3 regions of the Acutalibacter caecimuris genome follow, and region 1 is predicted to be linked to each of the others. Evidence: predicted binding sites of a transcription regulator. Region 1 holds the regulator's gene; each other region holds the start of a gene.
What was found. The regulator LexA, encoded in region 1, represses DNA repair genes until DNA is damaged. The targets are predictions, from matches to a motif close to CNAACANNTGTTNG.
Positions count from the first base shown of each region.

Region 2: dinB (DNA polymerase IV) is a predicted target of LexA. The motif match lies at 4,867-4,880, and genes of this name have one in related genera.
Region 3: U8U01_RS00075 (serine/threonine protein phosphatase) is a predicted target of LexA. The motif match lies at 2,072-2,085, and genes of this name have one in related genera.

Region 1 is NZ_JAWXXJ010000008.1:139,939-146,699, reverse strand. Features, by position in the region: gene U8U01_RS06570 (sugar ABC transporter ATP-binding protein) at 1-337, opposite strand, end outside; gene U8U01_RS06565 (ABC transporter substrate-binding protein) at 575-1,627, opposite strand; gene lexA (transcriptional repressor LexA) at 1,954-2,535, shown strand; gene U8U01_RS06555 (flavodoxin domain-containing protein) at 2,681-3,229, opposite strand; gene U8U01_RS06550 (TetR/AcrR family transcriptional regulator) at 3,226-3,846, opposite strand; gene U8U01_RS06545 (glycoside hydrolase family 2 TIM barrel-domain containing protein) at 4,023-6,761, opposite strand, start outside.
Region 2 is NZ_JAWXXJ010000023.1:19,047-25,807, forward strand. Features, by position in the region: gene U8U01_RS12940 (hypothetical protein) at 1-133, shown strand, start outside; gene U8U01_RS12945 (AI-2E family transporter) at 156-1,349, shown strand; gene U8U01_RS12950 (TIGR03915 family putative DNA repair protein) at 1,418-2,191, opposite strand; gene U8U01_RS12955 (putative DNA modification/repair radical SAM protein) at 2,170-3,483, opposite strand; gene dinB (DNA polymerase IV) at 3,546-4,757, opposite strand; gene asnA (aspartate--ammonia ligase) at 5,041-6,042, shown strand; gene U8U01_RS12970 (asparaginase) at 6,130-6,761, shown strand, end outside.
Region 3 is NZ_JAWXXJ010000001.1:9,958-16,718, reverse strand. Features, by position in the region: gene U8U01_RS00080 (hypothetical protein) at 1-779, opposite strand, end outside; gene U8U01_RS00075 (serine/threonine protein phosphatase) at 790-1,941, opposite strand; gene U8U01_RS00070 (TM2 domain-containing protein) at 2,246-2,581, shown strand; gene U8U01_RS00065 (TM2 domain-containing protein) at 2,598-3,245, shown strand; gene metG (methionine--tRNA ligase) at 3,691-5,676, shown strand; gene U8U01_RS00055 (TatD family hydrolase) at 5,751-6,575, shown strand; gene U8U01_RS00050 (TatD family nuclease-associated radical SAM protein) at 6,617-6,761, shown strand, end outside.

The DNA of each region.
Region 1 (6,761 bases):
CGTCCAGCAGACCGCTGCGGGTTTTCAACTCCCGGCCAATGAACATATTCTCAAAAATGGCCAGGTCATTCACCAGGTTCAATTCCTGGTGGATAAAGGCAATGCCCTGGGCCAGGGACTCTGCCGGGGTTCGGAACCGCACCGCCCGGCCGTCAATGGCCATGGTGCCCCGGTCTGCGGGCAGCACGCCCCCCAAAATGTTCATCAGGGTGGACTTTCCAGCGCCGTTTTCCCCCAGCAGGGCGCAGATCTCCCCGCCGCTGACGGTGAAATCAATGTCCCGCAGCACGTCGTTGGCCCCAAAGGACTTGTAGATGTTGCGCATTTCCAGCGTCATACGCCGGCCTCCTTTTCCTCTTTTCGGGTATCCCCTATTTTGGAAAAAGGCTATGACGGGGACGCCATAGCCTTTCCTTTTGTACATAAACTTCACTGGTTGCGGCCGGTTATCCGGCAGTTCATGGGCAGTTCTACAGGGGTTCCCAAAGGGGTATCCAAGGGATCCTGCGCCGTTATTGGCCACTTATTTTGGGGGTAGCCTGTGCCCGGCCGGCAACTTTTTGGTGTGTTTGCTTTAGTAGGGGGAACTCTCGTCCAGGTAGTCGGCGCAGTTTTCGCGGTCCACCACGGTGGTGGGGATGATCTTCTCCTGGTCTACGGTTTCACCCTTGAGCAGGGATACGGCCATGTCAACGGCATCCTTTACCATGTCCGGGCTGTACAGGGCGGACTGGATCCAGATGTTCTCGTTGTCGGGCATCATCTTAAAGTACTCCTGGCACCCGCCGCCACCGGTAACGACCTTGATGTCGGTACGCTTGGCCTCGTCAATGGCTTGCAGCACGCCGATGGAGGTTTCGTCGTCCATGGAGAACACCGCGTCGATCTGGCTGTTGGCGGCCAGTACGTCGGCAAAGTCCTTCAGGCCGGCCTCGCGGGTGAACTGGGTGGAGTAGTACTCGATCTCCATGTCAGGGGCAATTTCCTTGATCTTCTCGTCAAAGCCCTGCTTGCGCAGCTCGGACACGGAACCGGAGGAGGGGACCTCCAGCACGACCACCTTGCCGGTGGTGCCGATCTTGTCCACAATATACTGGGCGCTCTGGGTGCCCATGTCCACGTTGTCGCCGGCCACATGGTACACGCCGTCTACATTGATGACGATGTCAAAGTTCACCACCGGGATGCCGGCATCCACCAGCCCCTTGATGGGGTCTTCCATGCCCTCCCACTGGGGGAAAGCCACAACAGCCTGGGCGCCCCAGGTCTTGAGCTCGTCGATCTGGTTGGTCATTTCCTCGGCGTTGTTGCTGGTCAGCAGCTTGTACTCAACGGTGTCGCTGAGTTCCTTGCAGCGGGCCTCGGCGTGGTAGGCCACACCGGCTACCCAGCCGTGGGTAACGGCAGGGGCCAAAATGCCGATTTTGAACTTCTCCCCATCCGTACCGGTGCTGGTGGCCTCGCTGGATGTGGTTTCGCTGGAAGAGTCCTCAGAACTGGAAGAATCCGGCGTAGAGGCTTCGCTGCTGGGGGTGCTGCTGGAGCTGGAACCCGCATCGTTGCCGCAGGCGGCAAAGCAGGTGCAAAGCAGCGCCACAGCCAGCAGCAGTGCAATGATTTTCTTCATGTGTGTTTTCCTCCTTAGGATCAAACCTCGAATTGGTTTTGCACAGGCCCCATATGGCCCATGCTATGCCATATTATAGCAAACTCTTTTCAAAATAGCAAGTGAAATCTTTGTGAAAAACCCCGCTGCGCTTGCCGGTACCGGCCCTTGCGCAGGGCGTAAAAACAGGGGGCGGAAAAATTTTCCAATCTTTCAAACATTCGTTTTGCATTTTAACGGAAGATATGTTATAATAAAAATAAGACACCCAAGAACCCCCGAAAACACCCCACCGGCGCCCTGGGCGCCCAGCAAACCGCCGGCCAGGCGGAGGAGGAGGCTATATCATGGAAGGCTTGACCAAGAGCCAGCAGAAGGTCTACGAGTTTATCAAGCAAACGGCCCCCGGCGGGGTGCCCCCTACCGTACGGGAGATTTGCGCTGCCACGGGGCTGCGCTCGACCTCTACCGTGCACGCGCACTTAAAGACGTTGGAGCGGCTGGGTTACATCAACCGCAGCGCGGGGATGAACCGCTCGATCCGTATTGAGGGGGCCACGCCCACCTCCCAGGTGCCCATATTGGGCCGGGTCACGGCGGGTGTGCCTATTTTGGCCGTGGAGGACATTGAGGGCTACATCCCCTTCCCCCACCGGGACGGGCGGGAACTTTTTGCCCTGCACGTGGTGGGGCTGAGTATGCGGGACGCCGGCATCCTGGACGGCGACTATGTAGTGGCCCAGCGGGAATCCACGGCCAGGGACGGGGAGATCGTGGTGGCGATGATCGACGACGAGGCCACCGTGAAACGCCTGTTCCGGGAGGAGGGCCAGGTGCGCCTACAGCCCGAAAACCCTGACTTTGAGCCGATCTACTCCGACCATGTTGCGGTGCTGGGCAGGGTCGTCGCTGTGGTGCGGTATTACTGAGGATTGCCACAGATTGCCCCGCGCCGGGCAAAAGCTTAGAGGCCTTTATCTGCCGCCCTGGCTGGGGGAGGGGGCTTGCGGGCCGCCCAAACGTTTTGCCCCCTTCCCCCCCATGGCGGGCGGTGGGGGCTCCCGTAGCCCTGCCTTAGCGGGAGGGTTCCTCCGTCAAATACGCCTCCAGGGGTTTCAAGCTATCCCGCTGGGTCTGGTCAAAATCGTGCTGGATATTTTGCAGCATGATTTTTTCTTTTGGGGAACCGCCAGGGGCGTTGGCCTTGTTTTTTAGCATCTTCTTAAAAACGGCCATCAGCAGGCGGTCGACGGGGTTCATGGCGCCATAGCGCAGGCCGCCCTGCAAGTAAAAGGGCTTGATAAAGCTTAACTCCTCGGGCTGGAAGTTCTCCCGCTCGACCCGGCGGACGTCGGCGGGGTCCGGGGGCATGGCGCCCACAAAGAACACGGCGGCCTGCTTGCCCCGCAGGCGGGGCAGCTGTTTTTTGAACCATTTCAGCCCGTTTATCTTGCCCACATACAGCGCGCCCCCAAAGGCTACGGCCTGGTACTTGGCCAGGTCTACCGTGTGGCGCTGGGCGTATTCTACACAGTCGCAGTGCAGGTCTTGCTGCAGCCACTGGGCATACGTACGGGTGAACCCGGTTTTGGACGTGTAGATGATCAATATTTGGTTGCTCATACGCGATTCTCCTTTTTTCTGTTGACGTCCCCGTTCTGCGCCTGAAACAGCCGGATATGGGCTTGCAGCCGGGGCAGGGCCTGGGCCCAGTCCCCGCACAGTTCTAGCAGCAGGAACACCCCGCCGTAAAACTCCAGGGCCAGGGCCGCCGGGTCACCGGGCCGGAGGGCGCCGGTTTCCATCAGTGAGGCAAAAACCGCCTGCTGCACCGCCAGCGGGAACTGGCAGTACAACTGCCTGTACAGCGTACCGGCCCGTTGGTCCTCATACCGGCACAGGGCCAGCAAGCGGCGGAACCGGGTGTTCCAGGGGTCTTCGAAAAAGTACCGAAACACCTCCAGCACGGTTTCCTCTAACGCGGGGCCCTGGCGCTGAAAGGCTTTCATCTCTTCATCCGGCCCAAAGGGCAGGCCCCGGCTGCGGTAGTATTCTTTCGCCTTTTCCCAGCAAATATCCACAATGGCGTCAAATATCTCCCTTTTCCCGGCGAAATGGTTGTAGAGCGAACTTTCCCGTATGCCCACCGCCTTGGCAATGTCCCGCATGGACACCGCCGCGTATCCCCGGCAGGAGAACAGCTCCAGGGCCTCCCATAGTATTTTCTCTTTTGTAGCCATTGTATCCCTCCCGTGCGAACGATTGATAGTTTCTTTATTATACTATCAACTGTTCGTGCTGTCAAGCTATCCCGCAAAAAAGAACCACCATAAGCATTCTGCCTGCTTACGGTGGTTCCTTATGTTATCGGTTATGCAATCCGGCGGGCTGCCTTAGCCCTACCGGACGGGGGGGTTCAGCAGTCGTTGGGGTCCAGGGTGAACCGGAAGGAGAACTTCTCTTCCTCCAGCCGGTACTTCTGGATGAGCATGGGCCCGCAACTGTTGGAGCCTACGCCGCTCATCTTGTAGTCTACACACAGCACGGTGCCGCCACAGGGCTCGATCTCATAATCATGCATTTTGGCGGTCAGTTCCTCCTGGGTATAGGGGGAAACCTGTAGCGAGAACGTGTCCTCGCTGCCCACGGTGAGCCCGCGGCTGCCGTTGTGCAGCACGGCCCGGCGGCAACCATAGTGGGAGCCGTTTTCCTGGGGCTTAAGGTAATGCTCTACCATGTCCGCCACGGTGCTGGCATAGGTGCCAAGCCGGCTGGCCCGGTGCTTGTCGGCATAACTCTCGAAGGGGCCATAGCCGTAGTACTCCACCTCGCCAAATGCCTTGGGCAGGAACATACGCACGCCGAACCGGGGCAGGAAGGGGAACCGGGTGTCCCGCTGGGCGTCCAACTCGCAGCGGATGCGCCCCTGGGCGTCTACGGTCCACTGGGCGTCCACGGTTACAAAGGGCTTAATGGTCAGGGCGGCAATGCCCAGGCGGCAGTGGATGACAGCCTCCCCCTGGGGGCCGTTGTGGGCTTTGACCTCATACACCCGCACGGTGTGGCGGTCGTAGCCGGCCTCGGTCCACTTTTCCTTCACATACTGGTCGTTGTCCGTGGGGGCGCGCCACAGGTTCCACTCCATGGGGCGGGCTATAAAGGCCGTGTTCATATGGCAGATCTCCTGGAACAGGCCGGTCTGCTTGCAGAAGGCATAGCGGAACCCGCTGCCGGACAGGGTCACTTCCCGCGGGGTTTCGCTGATGCTGACCTGCCCTGCCGCCACAGGGGCCGGGGCGGGCAGCTCGTTGCTGAGGATGATCTCGTCAAAGCCCAGCTCATGGCCGGCCTCCAGCACAGGCACGTTCTCCCTGGCCTCGTAGATAAAGGTAATGGTGCTGTCGCCGGTGGTGGGCAGGCCCTCTACGGTTACGGTGCCCTCGCAGTGGGGGGCAATGGCGGGCATTTCCAAATCGCCCCGCTGGGTGATTTCCCCGTTTACCATCACCTCATAGCGCAGGGTGGCAAAGTCGGCGGTATTGGTAAAGTCCCGGTAATTGTGCAGGGTAAAGGTGTTTTCCCCGGTTTTGGCGGCCCGGATAGGCCGGATGACGTTTTTGAACTCCTTTAGCCCCGTGTGGGGGGTACGGTCAGGGTATACCAGGCCGTCCATGCAGAAGTTGCCGTCATGGGGGAACTCGTCATGGTCGCCGCCGTAGCGGTAGATAGGCCGGTTGTCCGGGGTCTGGCCGCCGTATACGGCGTGGTCACACCACTCCCATACAAAGCCGCCGCAGAACCCGTCATGTTCCATAATCAGTTGCTGGTAATCCTCCGGGTCCCCGGGGCCGTTGCCCATAGCGTGGATATACTCGCACAGGATGAAGGGGGGACGGCGGCCTTCCCAGTTCTTGTCGATCTCCCCGCCCGCAAAGTAGTCGCTGATGGTGACCTCTTTGCCGGGCCAGGGCATATTCTGGCGCTCGATGGGGGAGTACATCCGGCTGTACAGGTCGATCATAGAGAGGTCCGGCTTGCGGTCCTTGTGGTAGGTCATGCAGTTTTCATAGTGCAGCAGGCGGGAGGGGTCATACCCCTTTACCCAGCGGCCGGCGTTCTCGCCGTTCTCGCCCCAGCCGCTCTCGTTGCCCAAAGACCAGATCACCACCGAGGCGCAGTTCTTATCCCGGATAACATTGCGCTGGCTGCGGTCCAGGATAGCCTCCTTGAACTGGGGGTCATCCATAGAGTCGGCGTAGTTTTCCAGGCTGTAGGCCCCCAGTTGGGTGGCAAAGCCGTGGCTCTCCAAGTCGGCCTCGCCGATGACGTAAAAGCCCAGCTCGCTGCAAAGCTGCGGGAACCAGGGGGCGTTGGGGTAATGGCTGGTGCGGATGGCGTTCACATTGTGCTGTTTCATCAGCAGCAGGTCCCGCGCGGCCTGCTCGTGGCTGATGGTATAGCCGGTTACGGGGTCGCTGTCGTGGCGGTTCACGCCCCTAAACTTGATGGCCACGCCGTTGAGCAGTACCACGCCGTCCTTTACCTCGATCTTCCGCAGGCCCACAGCCTGCTCGATAACCTCCCCGGCGGTGCGGAGGGTAAGGGTGTACTGCGCCGGATGCTCGGCGTTCCACAGGATGGGCTTATCAAGCTCGAAGGTAAGGGCGCCGCCCTCCCCGGCAAAGGATGCCTCTCCCACCGGCTGGCCGCCGGGGCCGCACAGGGTGGCTTTTAGGTCGATAGCGCCTTCCGGCTCCAACTCTACCGTTACCGTGGCGTGGGAGAAGTCCTCGTTAAAGCTTTCCTTTACAAAGAAGTCCCGCAGGAATGCCTGGGGCCGCTCCAGCAGGTACACGTCCCGGAAGATGCCGCTCATACGCAGCTTGTCCTGGTCCTCCAGGTAGGTGCCGTCGCACCACTGTAGCACCAGCACGGTTACGGTGTTTTCTCCCTCCTGCAAAAGCTTGGTGACCTCAAACTCGGAGGTGCTGTGGGAAACCTGGCTGTACCCGGCGAAAGCGTCGTTGATCCACAGGTAAAAGCAGGAATCTACCCCTTCAAAGTTCAAGAACCAGCGCTCTTGGGCCAGCCGCCCGGTGGGCATGGCAAAGGTAGCCTGGTACAGGCCGCAGGGGTTCTCCTCCGGCACAAAGGG
Region 2 (6,761 bases), on a different contig from region 1:
GTTCGCCCAGCGCAAGGCGTATAAGTACTTCCGGTGCCCGGCCTGCCGCCAGCAGCTCCGCGCCCCCCGCGGCCGGGGTAAAATCCAAGTCACCTGCCAAAAGTGCCGCCACGTATTCCAAACCAAAACCTGAGCCGCCCTGAGGAGGGTCTATCATGACGTTAAAAGACAGCAATCCACAACCGCCCAAAGGCTTTGCCCGGCTCTCTTCCCCCCGTCCCCTGCGGGACGGCTGCCTGCTCATTGCCTTTGGGGCCCTGGCCGTGCTGGCCGTCCTGCGGTTCGACCAGCTTTGGGCCGCCGCCACTACCCTGACCAATGCCATTGCCCCTGTGTTCGGGGGCCTGGTCATTGCCTACATCCTCAATGTGTTCGTCCATTTTTTTGAGGACATTGCCTTCAAGCCCTTTTCCAAGCTGCGCGCCCCCCTTTGGCGGCGTATCCAGCGCCCGCTGGCCATCACCCTGGCCTATCTGGTGGTGCTGCTGGTGGCTTTGTTCATCTGTTTCTTCATCATCCCCGGCCTGGCGGAATCCATGAGCGGCCTGGCCGTCACCGTCCAGCACAACCTGCCCCTGTACGCCAACCAGGCCATGCAGTGGGCCAACGACCTGGCCCGCGCCTACGACCTCAACTTTTTGCAGGATTTCCTCAGCGGTTTCAACTGGATGTCCCTGCTCACCGACGCCACCCGTTTCACCACCGATTTCCTCACCTCCCTGTTCAATGCCACGGTCAATCTGGCCTCCGGGGTGTTCTCGGCCATTATGGGCTTTATCTTCTCCGTCTATATGCTCTTTGGTAAAGAGCGGCTCATCCGCGGGGCAAAAGATTCCCTGCGGGCTTTCCTGCCCGCCGGCGCGGCCCGCACCGCCGCCCGCATCGGCAGGCTGAGCAACCGGGTGTTCTTCTCCTTCATCCGGGGGCAACTGGCCGAGTGCGTGATCCTGGGGGTGCTCTGCTATCTAGGCATGAGCATCCTGCAACTGGACTACGCCCTGCTGATCTCCTCCGTGGTAGCCATCGGCGCCCTCATCCCCATCCTGGGCGCCTACATCGGCGCGGGGGTCGGGGCGTTCATCCTCTTGCTGGTCCATCCCATTGACGCACTCATCTTCCTTATCTTCCTCATTGTCCTCCAGCAGGTAGAGGGTAACCTGATCTACCCACGGGTGGTGGGCTCCTCCATCGGCCTGCCTCCCCTGTGGACCCTGTTCGCCGTCATGTTCTGGGGCGGCGTGCTGGGCATTGTGGGCATCTGGATCGGCACCCCGGTCACCGCCGTGGCCTACCGCCTCTTTAAAACCGAGGTCTACGCCCGCCTGCGCAAGGGCGAGGACACGCCCTGACCCGCCCAACGCATCAAAAAGGAAGGAAGGCCACCGCCTCCCTTCCTTTTTTTGCACGGCGGGCCCCCTCACTGGAACTCCGTCATATTCTGCCAATACCGCATGGGCATATTGCCCCGGCGCAGCTTGGGGTTAATGCGCCCCTCCACCGCAATGGTCTTGTAAAAAAGTTTCCACAGCCGCTGGTATTTCTCCTCCTCCTCGTCCGGCTGGGGTAGTTCCAGGGCGTCCGCGTAAAAAAACTCCCCCTTCGCCCCCTGGCCCCCCCGGTACAGGAACCCCATCCCGTGGTTCTTGTCGTAAATCAACAGGTTCTCTCTGTTCATCCGCTGGGTAAAATGCCCCACAATCAGCGGCAGCACCACATTGTTGGGGGTGATCATGGAGGCCAAAAACTCGCCGCAATCCGCAAAGCGGATGAACTCCACATGGTAGTGGGCCTCGTTTTTCAGGTACAGCAGGGCCTTGTCCAGGGCGTGCACATCCTCGTCCAGGCTCATTTCCGTCACCCTCGCCCCATAGCGGTACCCCTGCAAAATAAACCGGATCAGCCGCAGCTCCTTTTCCTCCATGCAGGTCAAAAAGCCCTGGCGCACCCTGTCCAGCACCTGGGCCGATATCCCCCGGCCAATGGACTGCTCCACCTGCCTGGCCAGTTCCGGCCGGGTGTCAATGGCCCGTATGCTGAAAAGCGTCCCCTGGGGCTCGTCCAGCCGCTGGATGCCCTGGGGCAGGCGCTTTTCGTTGCAGCACTGGGCCACGCAGCACAAAAACCCCTGGTAGCTGCCGTCATACCGGTACACCACGTGGGCCGGGCCCCTCATATCTGTCCGCTCAGGCATTTCACACCGTCCTCCTTTGTGGGCCCGAACAGGGACAGTTGCTCAAACTGCGCTCCCGGCCACCCGCCTGCGTCCCGCCGCAGGGCCGCCCCCTCCCCAATGGCCCCGGCAATCACCGCCGGGTTGTCCATGGGCAGGGGCGAGATACTCTTCCCCCCGCACAGGATGAAGAACCGGGCCCGTTTCAGCACCACCCCCAGCTTTTTCAGCCCGTCAAAATCCAGCCGGCACTGCCGCCTGGCCGCCCGGATGCGCTTGGCGCTTTTCACCCCAATGCCCGGCACCCGCAGCAGCATTTCATAGGGCGCGGTGTTCACCTCCACCGGGAACTGCTCCAAATGGTTTACCGCCCAGTTGCATTTGGGGTCCAGCAAGGGGTTAAAGTCCGGGTTGCGGTCGTCCAGTATCTCCCCCGCCGCAAAGCCGTAAAACCGCAGCAGCCAATCCGCCTGGTAAAGCCGGTGCTCCCGCAGCAGGGGCGGGGGCGTGTTGATCGCCGGCAGCACGCTGTCCTCCACCACCGGCATATAGGCGGAAAAGAACACCCGTTTCAGGCTGAATTTCTTATACAGCCCCTCGGTCAGCAGCAAGATCTGCCGGTCGCTCTCCGGGCTGGCCCCAATAATCATCTGGGTAGACTGCCCCGCCGGCACAAAGCGGGGGGCGGCCCGGTACTTCACAATCTCCCTGGTGTTCTGGGCAATGCCGTCCCGTATCTGGGTCATGGGGGCCAATATCTTCTCCTTGCTTTTCTGGGGCGCCAGGCGTTTCAAACTCTGCTGGGAGGGCAGTTCGATGTTCACGCTCATCCGGTCGGCATAGCGGCCCAACTGTTCGGTCAGCCGGGGGTCGGCCCCTGGTATAGCCTTAATGTGCACATACCCCCAAAAGCCCCTGTCCTCCCGCAGCAGTTTGATCACCGCCAGCATCAGTTCGCAGGTGTAGTCCGGGTTTTTCACCACCGCCGAGGAGAGGAACAGCCCCTCAATATAGTTGCGCCGGTAAAACTGCATGGTCAGGTCGCACAGTTCCTCCGGGGTAAAGGTTGCCCGGCGCCCCTCGTTGCACCGGCGGTTCACACAGTACACGCAGTCATAGGCGCAGTCATTGCTCATCAGCACCTTCAGCAGCGAGATACACCGCCCGTCCGCCGCAAAGCTGTGGCAGATGCCCGCCTTCACCGCGCTGCCCAGCTTGCCCTGCACCCCCGGCCGGTCCACCCCGCTGGACGTGCACGCCACGTCATACTTGGCCGCGTCCGTCAGTATCTCCAGTTTCTCAAAAACATCCATCGCTCTGCGCTCCTTTTTCGGGTAGGCCCTTTTTCCTCCGCCGGCCGTGGCCGGGGCGGCCCCTATCCCGGCTTATCCCCCCGCCGGCCCTGCATCACAAAGGCCCGGTCTATACAGCCGCTGCCAAAGCGCTCCCGCACCCGGTCCACGGCGCTTTCCAGTTTCTCCAGCCGTTCCAGCCCGTCGGCTGCCTCAAACAGGCTGACCTGGCTCTCCCCGGCCGGGGTCAGCCGGCCGGCCCGCACGCCCAGCAGGCGCACTTCCCACTTTTTGTCCTCCCGATGGTACAGCTCCAGCGCCGCCCGGTAAAGCGACCGCGAGTCGCACACCGGGGCCGCCAGCCGCGTCTGCCGCTGAAACTCCTGGAAATCCTTGTTGCGCACGGTAATCTGCACCTCCCCTGCCTTCAGCCCCTGGCCGCGTAGCTGCCGGGCCACGGTTTCCGCCAGCCCAAACAGCGTCGCCCGAATATCCGCCTCCTGGGTAATGTCCCTGGGCAAAGTGGTGCTGCTGCCAATGCTTTTCGGCCCCTGCCCTTCCCCCAGCCGCTGCACGGGGGTGTCGTCCAGGCCGTTGGCATATACCCACAGGGTTTCGCCCATCCGGCCCAGCAGGCGGCGCATAACGGCCATGTCCATCCGGGCAATGTCCCCAATGGTGTGGATGCCGTGCCGGTGCAGGGCCTTGCTGGTGCTAGGCCCCACAAACAACAGTTCTTCGCAGGGCATCCCCCATATGATCCTTTCCATCTCCTCCGGGCCGAACTCCGTTACCGCGTCCGGCTTTTTGTAGTCGCTGCCCAGCTTGGCAAACACCTTGTTAAACGAAACCCCCACGGACACTGTCAGCCCCAGTTCCGCCTTCACCCGGCGGCGTATGTCCTCCGCAATCTCCCTGCCGCAGCCGAACAGCCGGGCGCTGCCGGTCACGTCCAGCCAGCACTCGTCCAGGCTAAAGGGCTCCACCTGGTCGGTGTACTGGGCGTACAGTTCCTTCGCCATTTTCGAGAACATGGCGTAGCGCTCGTGGTGGGGCGGCAAAATCCGCAGGTCCGGGCACTTGCGCATGGCCTGCCAAATCGGCTCGGCGGTTTTCACCCCCCTGGCCTTTGCCAGCATATTTTTCGCCAGAATAATCCCGTGGCGGCTCTCCTTGTCCCCGGCCACGGCCATGGGCACGTCCCTGTACGCCGGCGCATACAGGGTTTCCACCGAGGCATAGAAATTATTCATATCCACATGAAGGATCCCATTGGTACGGGGATACCCACCCATAAGCGTCACCTCACACAAAACCGGCTTACCAAACGGCCAAGCCTGCCTTTCCTAGGGCGTGTTCACATAAGCTTCTATGGGAACACGCCCTAGGCCCTACCCCTATTATAGAACAACCGTTCGCCTTTGTCAAGCCCTTTTTCTTCCCGTTCCCCCTCCTGCAACAGCGCTCTGGACAAATTGCATTTTATATGCTATACTATCACCGTCAAAGTAGTTTCCGCCGGCATATTGAAGACCCCGCGCCCCTGCCATTCATTTTTTAAGATTGGAAGTGTTCCCCATGACTGTGATCCCCACCGGCTACACCCCCGCCCTGGGCCTGTACGACACCCAGAAAGCCATCGGCCTGATTAAAAACATTTTCCAGGTCAAGCTTTGCGCGGCCCTGCATCTCAAGCGCGTCACCGCCCCCCTGTTCGTAGACCCCGCCACCGGCCTGAACGACGACCTCAACGGCGTAGAGCGCCCCGTAGGGTTCGATATCCCCGCCGTAGGGGGCCAGGGCCAGGTGGTGCACTCCCTGGCCAAGTGGAAACGCCTGGCCCTGCACAACTACGACTTCTTCGTGGGCAACGGCCTGGTGGCGGATATGAACGCCATCCGCCGGGACGAGGAGCTGGATAACCTCCACTCCATCTACGTAGACCAGTGGGACTGGGAGAAGGTCATTGATAAAGACACCCGCCATGCAGCCTATCTCATGGACACCGTAGAGAAGATCGTCAGCGCCATCTGCGGCACGCTGGACGAGTTGAAATGGCAGTTCTCCCACCTGAACACCCAGCTTTGCCGGGACGTAACCTTTGTCACCACCCAGGAGTTGGAGGACCGCTGGCCCGGCCTCACCCCCAAAGAGCGGGAGAACCGTTTCACCCAGGAGCATAAAACCGTGTTCATCCGGGAGATCGGCGGCAAGCTGAAAAGCGGCCGGCCCCATGACGGCCGCGCCCCGGACTACGACGACTGGCAGCTCAACGGCGACCTGCTCCTGTGGCACGAGCCGCTGGGCATGGCCATGGAGATCAGCAGTATGGGCATCCGGGTAGACCCCGCCTCCCTGGACCGCCAGCTACGCCTGTCCGGCTGCGAGAGCCGCCGGGCGCTGCCCTTCCACCAAATGCTGCTCTCCGGCCAACTGCCCCTCACCATCGGCGGGGGCATCGGCCAAAGCCGGCTGTGTATGCTTTTGCTGGGCAAGGCCCATATCGGGGAAGTCCAGGCCTCCCTCTGGGACCGGGAAACCAGGGAGAAGTGCAAAGCCGCCGGCATTGTCCTGCTGTAGCGGCCCCCCGTCCGCCCGCCGCGGGCGGGATTTTTCTGCCCGGCCGCCCCCGCCGGCCCATACCGCCATTTTAAAGGAGTTTACCCCATGAAACGTATCTTGCTCATCGCCACCGGCGGCACCATAGCCTGCGCCAAAACCCAGGACGGCCTTGCCCCCGCCCTGTCCCCCCGGCAACTGCTGGCCCGTGTGCCGGATGTCGGGGAGTTCTGCCAGGTAGAAGCCCTCCAGCCCCTGAACATCGACAGCACCAATATTGCCCCCGGCCACTGGCTCCTTCTGGCCAAGGCCATCGAGGAGCACTACACCGCCTTCGACGGTTTCGTGATCTGCCACGGCACCGACACCCTGGCCTATACCGCCGCAGCCCTGTCCTATCTGGTCCAAAACACCCGCAAGCCCATTGTGCTCACCGGCGCCCAAAAGCCCATCGACCAGGAGGACACCGACGCCCGCCAGAACCTCTCCGACAGCCTGCGCTATGCCTGCCACCAAGAGGGCGGGGTGTGCATTGTCTTTGGGGGCCATGTTATCGCCGGTACCCGGGCCCGCAAAACCCGCACCAAAAGCTACAACGCCTTTTCCAGCATCAATTTCCCGGATATCGCCGAGATCCGGGACCGGCGCATTGCCCGGTTCATCCCCTGGCACTGCGCCGGCGCGCCCCAGTTCACCCACAGCCTCAATACCCGCGTGGCCCTGCTCAAGCTTACCCCCGG
Region 3 (6,761 bases), on a different contig from region 1:
TGCGTAACCGCGCTGTACTTCAGCACATTGCTTTCCATCCCCCGGCGGTACGCCCTGCCCCACCGGGCCTTTTCCGCCAGTTCCCTAAACCGCGCCCCGATCTCCCGTACCTGCCCCTTGCGCAGCAGCACATCCCCCTGGGGCAGGGCCTGCAACAGCTTTTCCACCTCCACGCCCCGGCCGTCAAAGCCCTTTGTCACCCCCGCGCCCCGCTGGGCCGGCACCGCTACAAACGAGCACTCATAGGCGTCCGTAGGCTCCAGCAGCACCACATGGGCCAGCCTGCCCCCATAAACCTTCCCTTTCTCATGGCCGCAGCTTTCTTTCCCGCACAGGCCGCACACCCGCCGTCCCACCGCGCAACTGACGCTCACCTCCTTCAAAATACCGCTGTCAATCAACTCCACCGTTTCCCTTGTCCCCTCGGTGCGGGGCAGGTACGCTTTGGCTGTCAGCCTGGCCAGCGGCTCCCCGGCCCTGGTCATCTGCCCCGGCGCCCGTTCCACTTCCGTGTGGTAGATGCGCGCCGTCTGGTTGGCGCTTTTCAGTTCGTGGTCCAAAATGCAGGTCCTGCCCAAAAACAGCGCCTGCAATTTCTCCAGGCTCTCCAGGGCAAACCGCTCATAGTCCCGGTCAATCTCATTGTCGCATAGCACCAGCGCGAAGGTATACACCTCCTCCGGCCCGTAAGGCCGCCGTGTATAGCGGTTGATCTCCTCCATCTCCCCCTGCCCCGGCGCCCCTGCCTTCATCACCAAACCGTCTTTCAACTGCTCCACGCCCCTTTCCTTATTCTTCCGGTACCTGCCTGTCCTCTCCTGCGGCCTTTCTGGCCTGTTCCAGTTCAAACTCCAGTTTCCGTGCCCTGGCCGCGGCGTACATGGCGTTGGCATGGTCCACCTCGTCCTGCATGGTAATCTCCTCCCAGTGGATGCCGCACGCCGGCGGGTAGCCCTCCAAAACCAGCCAGGTCTGGCAGATCTTCCTGGCCACCGGCGTCAATATCCGCCGGTAGGCCTCCAGTTCGCTGGTCAGCACATCCGCCTGCTGGCTGGACATCCGCTCCGTAGACGACCAGGAGAGCCCCAGCAAAAAAGGGGGCAGCCCCAGCTTTGCCACAATCTGCTCCAGCATCTGCCGCACCGGCACCTGGCTGTCCAGTATCTGGTTATCCGCGCCAATGGCCCGTATATCCACATCCCCCACGGCCACAAAGTCCATGGGCTCCTGGCTGGCCATCACCCTTCTCCACTCCGCGGCCACCTGTCCGGCCCGGTCCCCGGCCGGGGCCATCATGCCGTCCGGGCGGCAAGTCACCGCAAACCGCACATTGCCCAGCCGCTCCCAGTTCTTCCCCAGGGCCTGGTAGATCTGCAACAGCACCTGGCTGACGAAAGGCAGCCCCCGCAGCAGGGAAGTCCCCCAAGGTGACCCCGCCGCCGGGTTCAGGGCCGAAACCAGCAGCAGTTCCGGGTACGGGCAGGCCTGTTTCCCCTGGCCGGTCCGGGCCCACACCTTTATGCCCAGGGCCCCGTCCGCCTCCAGTTCCAGGTCCTGCAACCCCGCGTTGTACAGGGCCGCCACCTGCCCGCCGCTTACCACCATCTCCCCCACGGCGTTGCCGTACGTGACCAGCTCCTCCAAATACACCCCCAAAAACTCGTAGATGCCCGCCCCGGCCGCGTTCACCTGTACCCCCTCCAAAAACCCGTGCAGCCGCGCCTGGGCCTCCGGGTCCGGGCAGCTTACCCGGAACTCCCCAATCAGCCGCCGCAGCTTGTAAATAGCCGCGTCAATAATGGGCACATTCTCCCGCAGGGCCCGGTACAGCCCCCATTCCCCCGCGCCCAGGGGCAGGCTCGCCAGGCATTGGCCGCGGCCTGTCTGCACACAGGCCGCGGCAGCCCCCCGTTTTTTCCGAAACCCCAGTATTTCGTCCATCCCCTTTCCCCTGTAATCCAATAAGGCTTTCCGGGACCTCCCGGCCACCGCCCCTTTTGCGTTCCCCGTAAAAGCCCTCTCATATATCCCTCCAAAAACCCAAAAAGTTTCCCTCTAAAAGGAAACTTTCCGAAAATTTTTTTGTTTTTTTTCAAATTTTTTTCCAAACCCCTGTCAAAACCCTTTCGGTAAATTAAGAATCCCTTACTTTTCCCCCTAACCCCTTGCTTCCCCCCGCCCCGCGTGGTAAGATAAGGGCACAACAGGATATCGGGCAAAAAATATTTCAAAGAGGTGCATTGATATGGCAGATTACAACAACAACGGCTACCAGCCCCAGGGCCAGCAACCCATGTACAATCCTCCCCAGTACCAGCCCCAGGCGGGCATCGACCCGCCTCCCGGCTACTTACAGCGCAGCCGCATGGCGGCGGGCATCCTGGCCATCCTGCTGGGTGCCTACGGCGTCCACAGCTTTTACCTGGGCAATACCTCACGGGGGCTCATCCAACTGCTGGTTTCCTTTCTCACCTGCGGTTTCGGCGCCATCGCCATGGCCATCTGGGGCATCATGGACGGCGTCAAGCTGCTGGACGGCCGCATCAACACCGACGCCAACGGCGTCTACCTAAAAGACTGATAAGGAGGAGCCAACCATGTGTGATCTTGATAACAACACCCCCACCCCGGAAAACCCCGTAACCCCCTCCACCCCGGAAACGCCCCAGCCTGCGCCGGCCGGGCAGCCAGCCCCCCAACCGGCAGAGGAGCCCGCTTGGACGCCCCCCACCCCCCAGCTCACCCTGGAGCCGGACCCGGTGGCCCCGTCCATCCAGTTCCCCCAGCCGCCCCGTGCCCCGGAGCCTCCCGCCCCGGAGCCCCAGCCGGCGCCCCCTCAGCAGCCCGGGCAGGAGCAGCCCCCTGTGCAGTACGCCACCTACAACTACAATTTCAACGCCCCGCCTGAGCCCAACGGCTACCAGCCCCCCAACTTCACGGCCCAAAGCTACCAGGCGCGGCCCCAGCAGCCCAAGTACACCACGCCCCCTCCGGGCTATCAGCAAAAAAGCCGCCTGGCTGCCGGCCTGCTGGCCTTTATGCTGGGGGGCCTGGGCATCCACAACTTCTACCTGGGGTTCAATACACGGGGCACCATCCAGCTTATCCTCTGCCTGGCAGTGGGCCTGTTCACCTGCGGCCTGGGCTCTATCGCCGCCTTCATCTGGGGTTTCATCGAGGCTGTGGGCCTCCTCTCCTCCAACAACCCCCGGTTCGACGGCAACGGTGTCATCCTGCGGGATTGACCCCCAACCGCCGGCAAATTCTACCCAAAAAGCGCCCGGGGCCACCCCCGGCGCTTTTTGTATACCTTTTAAATAGGCTGTCCCCCGCCCCCTTTAAAAACAAGTATTTACAAATCAGGAAATAAATGGTAAAATATATGTTAATTACAGTTTTATACGGAAACTGGAGGCGTTTATGAGAGATAAGCGGACCCTTTTCGTGCGGGTCACCGCCGGCCTGCTGGCCCTTCTGATGCTGGCCGCGGTGTTCTCCGCGCTGCTGATGCGTTAGCAGCCCCGCCGTTTGCCGCAGATCATGGGAGGAGGAAGGTAAGTTGCGCATCTTTTTGGCCATCATAAAGTGTAATGTGTTTTCCCGGCGAATGTGACCCCCGCACACATGGCCGGGCGTCCGGCCATGGCACAGTAAGATCATACGGTAGAACCGTTACTTTGGGAGGAAACTATGGAAAACAACTATAAAGGGAAATATTATATCACCACCGCCATTGCCTACACCTCTGGCAAGCCCCACATCGGCAATGTGTCCGACCCCGTTGTGGCGGACGCCATCGCCCGTTTCAAGCGTATGCAGGGCTATGACGTATACTTTCAGACCGGCACCGACGAACACGGCAAAAAGAACGAGCAAAAGGCCAAAGCCCAGGGCGTTACCCCCCAGGCGTACGTAGACGGCACCGCCGCCCTGGTCCGGCAGCAGTTCGACCTGATGAACCTCTCCTACGACCACTTTATCCGCACCACCGACGAATACCACGTCAAAGAGGTGCAAAAGATTTTCAAAAAGCTCTATGACCAGGGGGATATCTATAAAGGCGCCTACGAGGGCCTCTATTGCGACGAATGCGAGTCCTTCCTCACCGAAAGCCAGTTGGTAGACGGCAAGTGCCCCGACTGCGGCCGCGCCCCCCGCCCGGAAAAGGAGGAGGCCTATTTCTTCAAGATGAGCAACTACGCCCAGCGGCTCATCGACCACATCAACGCCCACCCGGACTTCATCCAGCCCGTGTCCCGCCGCAACGAGATGATGAACAACTTCCTGCTGCCCGGCCTGCAAGACCTTTGCGTGTCCCGCACCTCCATCAAGTGGGGTGTGCCCGTAGACTTTGACCCCCAGCACGTGGTCTATGTCTGGCTGGATGCCCTAACCAACTATATTACCGGCATCGGCTATCACTGCGGCGGCGAAAGCGGCGAGCTCTTCAACCGGTTCTGGCCCGCCGACTTGCACGTTATCGGCAAAGACATCACCCGGTTCCACACCATCTACTGGCCCATCTTCCTCATGGCCCTGGGCCTACCCCTGCCCAAGCAGGTGTTCGGCCACCCCTGGTTCATGATGGACGGGGGCAAGATGAGCAAATCCGCCGGCAATGTCCTGTATGCCGATGACCTGGTGGATATCTTCGACGTAGACGCCGTGCGGTACTTCGTGCTGCGGGAGCTCCCCTTTGAAAGCGACGGCGACATCACCTGGGAGGCCGTGAACAACCGCACCAACAGCGACCTGGCCAATGTGCTGGGCAACCTGGTAAACCGCACCATCTCCATGCTCAATAAGTATTTTGACGGCAAGGTGGAGGACTGCGGCGTGGCCGAGCCCTGCGACGATGACCTGCGGGCCGTGGTCAGCGCCTGCCGGGACAAAATGGCGGCAAAGATGGACCAGTTGCACACCGCCGACGCCCTCAACGAGCTCTTCACCCTGTTCAAGCGCTGCAATAAATATATTGACGAAACCGCCCCCTGGCTGCTGGCCAAAGATACCTTCAAGTACGCCCGGCTGTCCACGGTGCTGTATAACCTGGCCGATTCCATCACCACCGGCGCCACCCTGCTCTTCCCCTTTATGCCGGATACCTCCGTGTCCATCCTCCGGCAGTTGGGCACCGTTCCCCTGCCCTGGGAGCACCTGGCCCAGGCCCACAACTACCCTGTTAAGGGCGGCAAGGTGACGGACAAGCCGGAAATCCTCTTCCAGCGCCAGGAACTGGACGACGTCTACGCCCGGCTGGAGGAGAAGTACGCCGCTGAAAAAGCCGCTGCCGCCGCCCCGGACCCGGATATGGAAGCCCGCATCCGCCTGGGCCAGCAGCTCCACGAAACCTTAAAGATCGGTATCGAGGACTTCATGTCCATTGACCTGCGGGTGGCCAAGGTGGTCGATTGCCAGCCCGTCAAGCGGGCCAAAAAGCTTTTGCGCCTCACCCTGGATGACGGCACCGCCACCCTGCGCACCGTGGCCTCCGGCATTGCCCAGTACTATAAGCCGGAGGAGCTGGTGGGCCGCCAGGTAGCCGTGGTGTCCAACCTGCGCCCCGCCACCCTCTGCGGCGTAGAGAGCCAGGGCATGATCCTGGCCGCGGACGCCGGCGAGGGGGTCCGGGTCCTCTTTACCGACGGCCTCCCGGTAGGTTCCAGGCTCCGGTAAGCTGCCGCGGGCAAAGCTATGCGGCCTTTACCCGCGGTAAACCCTTGTCCCTTCTCCCTGAAAGGAGGATAGCTATGCCCGCAAAAGAGATCTACGAGATCTACGATTCCCACGCCCATTACGATGACGATGCCTTTGCCGGCGACAGGGCCTGGTTGCTGGAGCACGAGTTACCCCTAGGCGGTGTGCGCTGTGTTATCAACATGGGCACCCGCATCCGTAGCTGCGCCGCCTCTATGGGGCTGGCCGACCTGAACCCCTACTTCTTCGCGGCAGTGGGCATCCACCCGGAGGAGATCGATGACTCCCTGCCGGAAAACTGGCTGGACTGCCTGCGGGTCTGGCTGGAGGGCGGCGCCGTAGCCGTGGGCGAAATCGGCCTGGACTACCACTGGAAGGACACCGCCCCGCGGGACCGGCAGATCCAGGTGTTCACCGCCCAGTTGGAGTTGGCCAACCAGATGGGGTTCCCCGTCTGTGTCCATGACCGGGACGCCCACTCCGACGTGCTGGAACTGCTCCGGCTCTACCGCCCCCAGGGGGTCGTGCACTGCTTTTCCGGCAGCGTAGAGATGGCCCGCGCGATTGTGGATCTGGGGATGTACATTGGCATCGGCGGGGCGGTCACCTTTAAAAACGCCCGCAAAATAACCGAGGTCGCCCGGGCCATCCCCCTGGACCGCCTGCTGCTGGAAACCGACGCCCCCTACATGGCCCCCGACCCCCACCGGGGCACCCGCAACGATTCCACCTATATCCCCCTCATCGCGGAGAAGATCGCCCAACTGCGGGGGGAAACCACCCGCAGCATCCTGGAGGCCGCCAACGGGAACCTGCGCCGGCTCTTCCGCCTGGACAACATCCCCCAACACATCGCCCCGGTCACACATATCTATTAAAGCCGGGTAAAATATGGTTTTACATGGGAGTCGATCAAGCTATGGAAAACGAAAAGACTGAAATCGGCCTTTTTCACGGGGCCAGTATTACCTATGCGTATCAGGAAAACCTGTATATCAACATGACCAACCTCTGCCCCAACCGCTGCGATTTTTGCCTGCGCCAGAACAGTTCCGGCAGCCTGT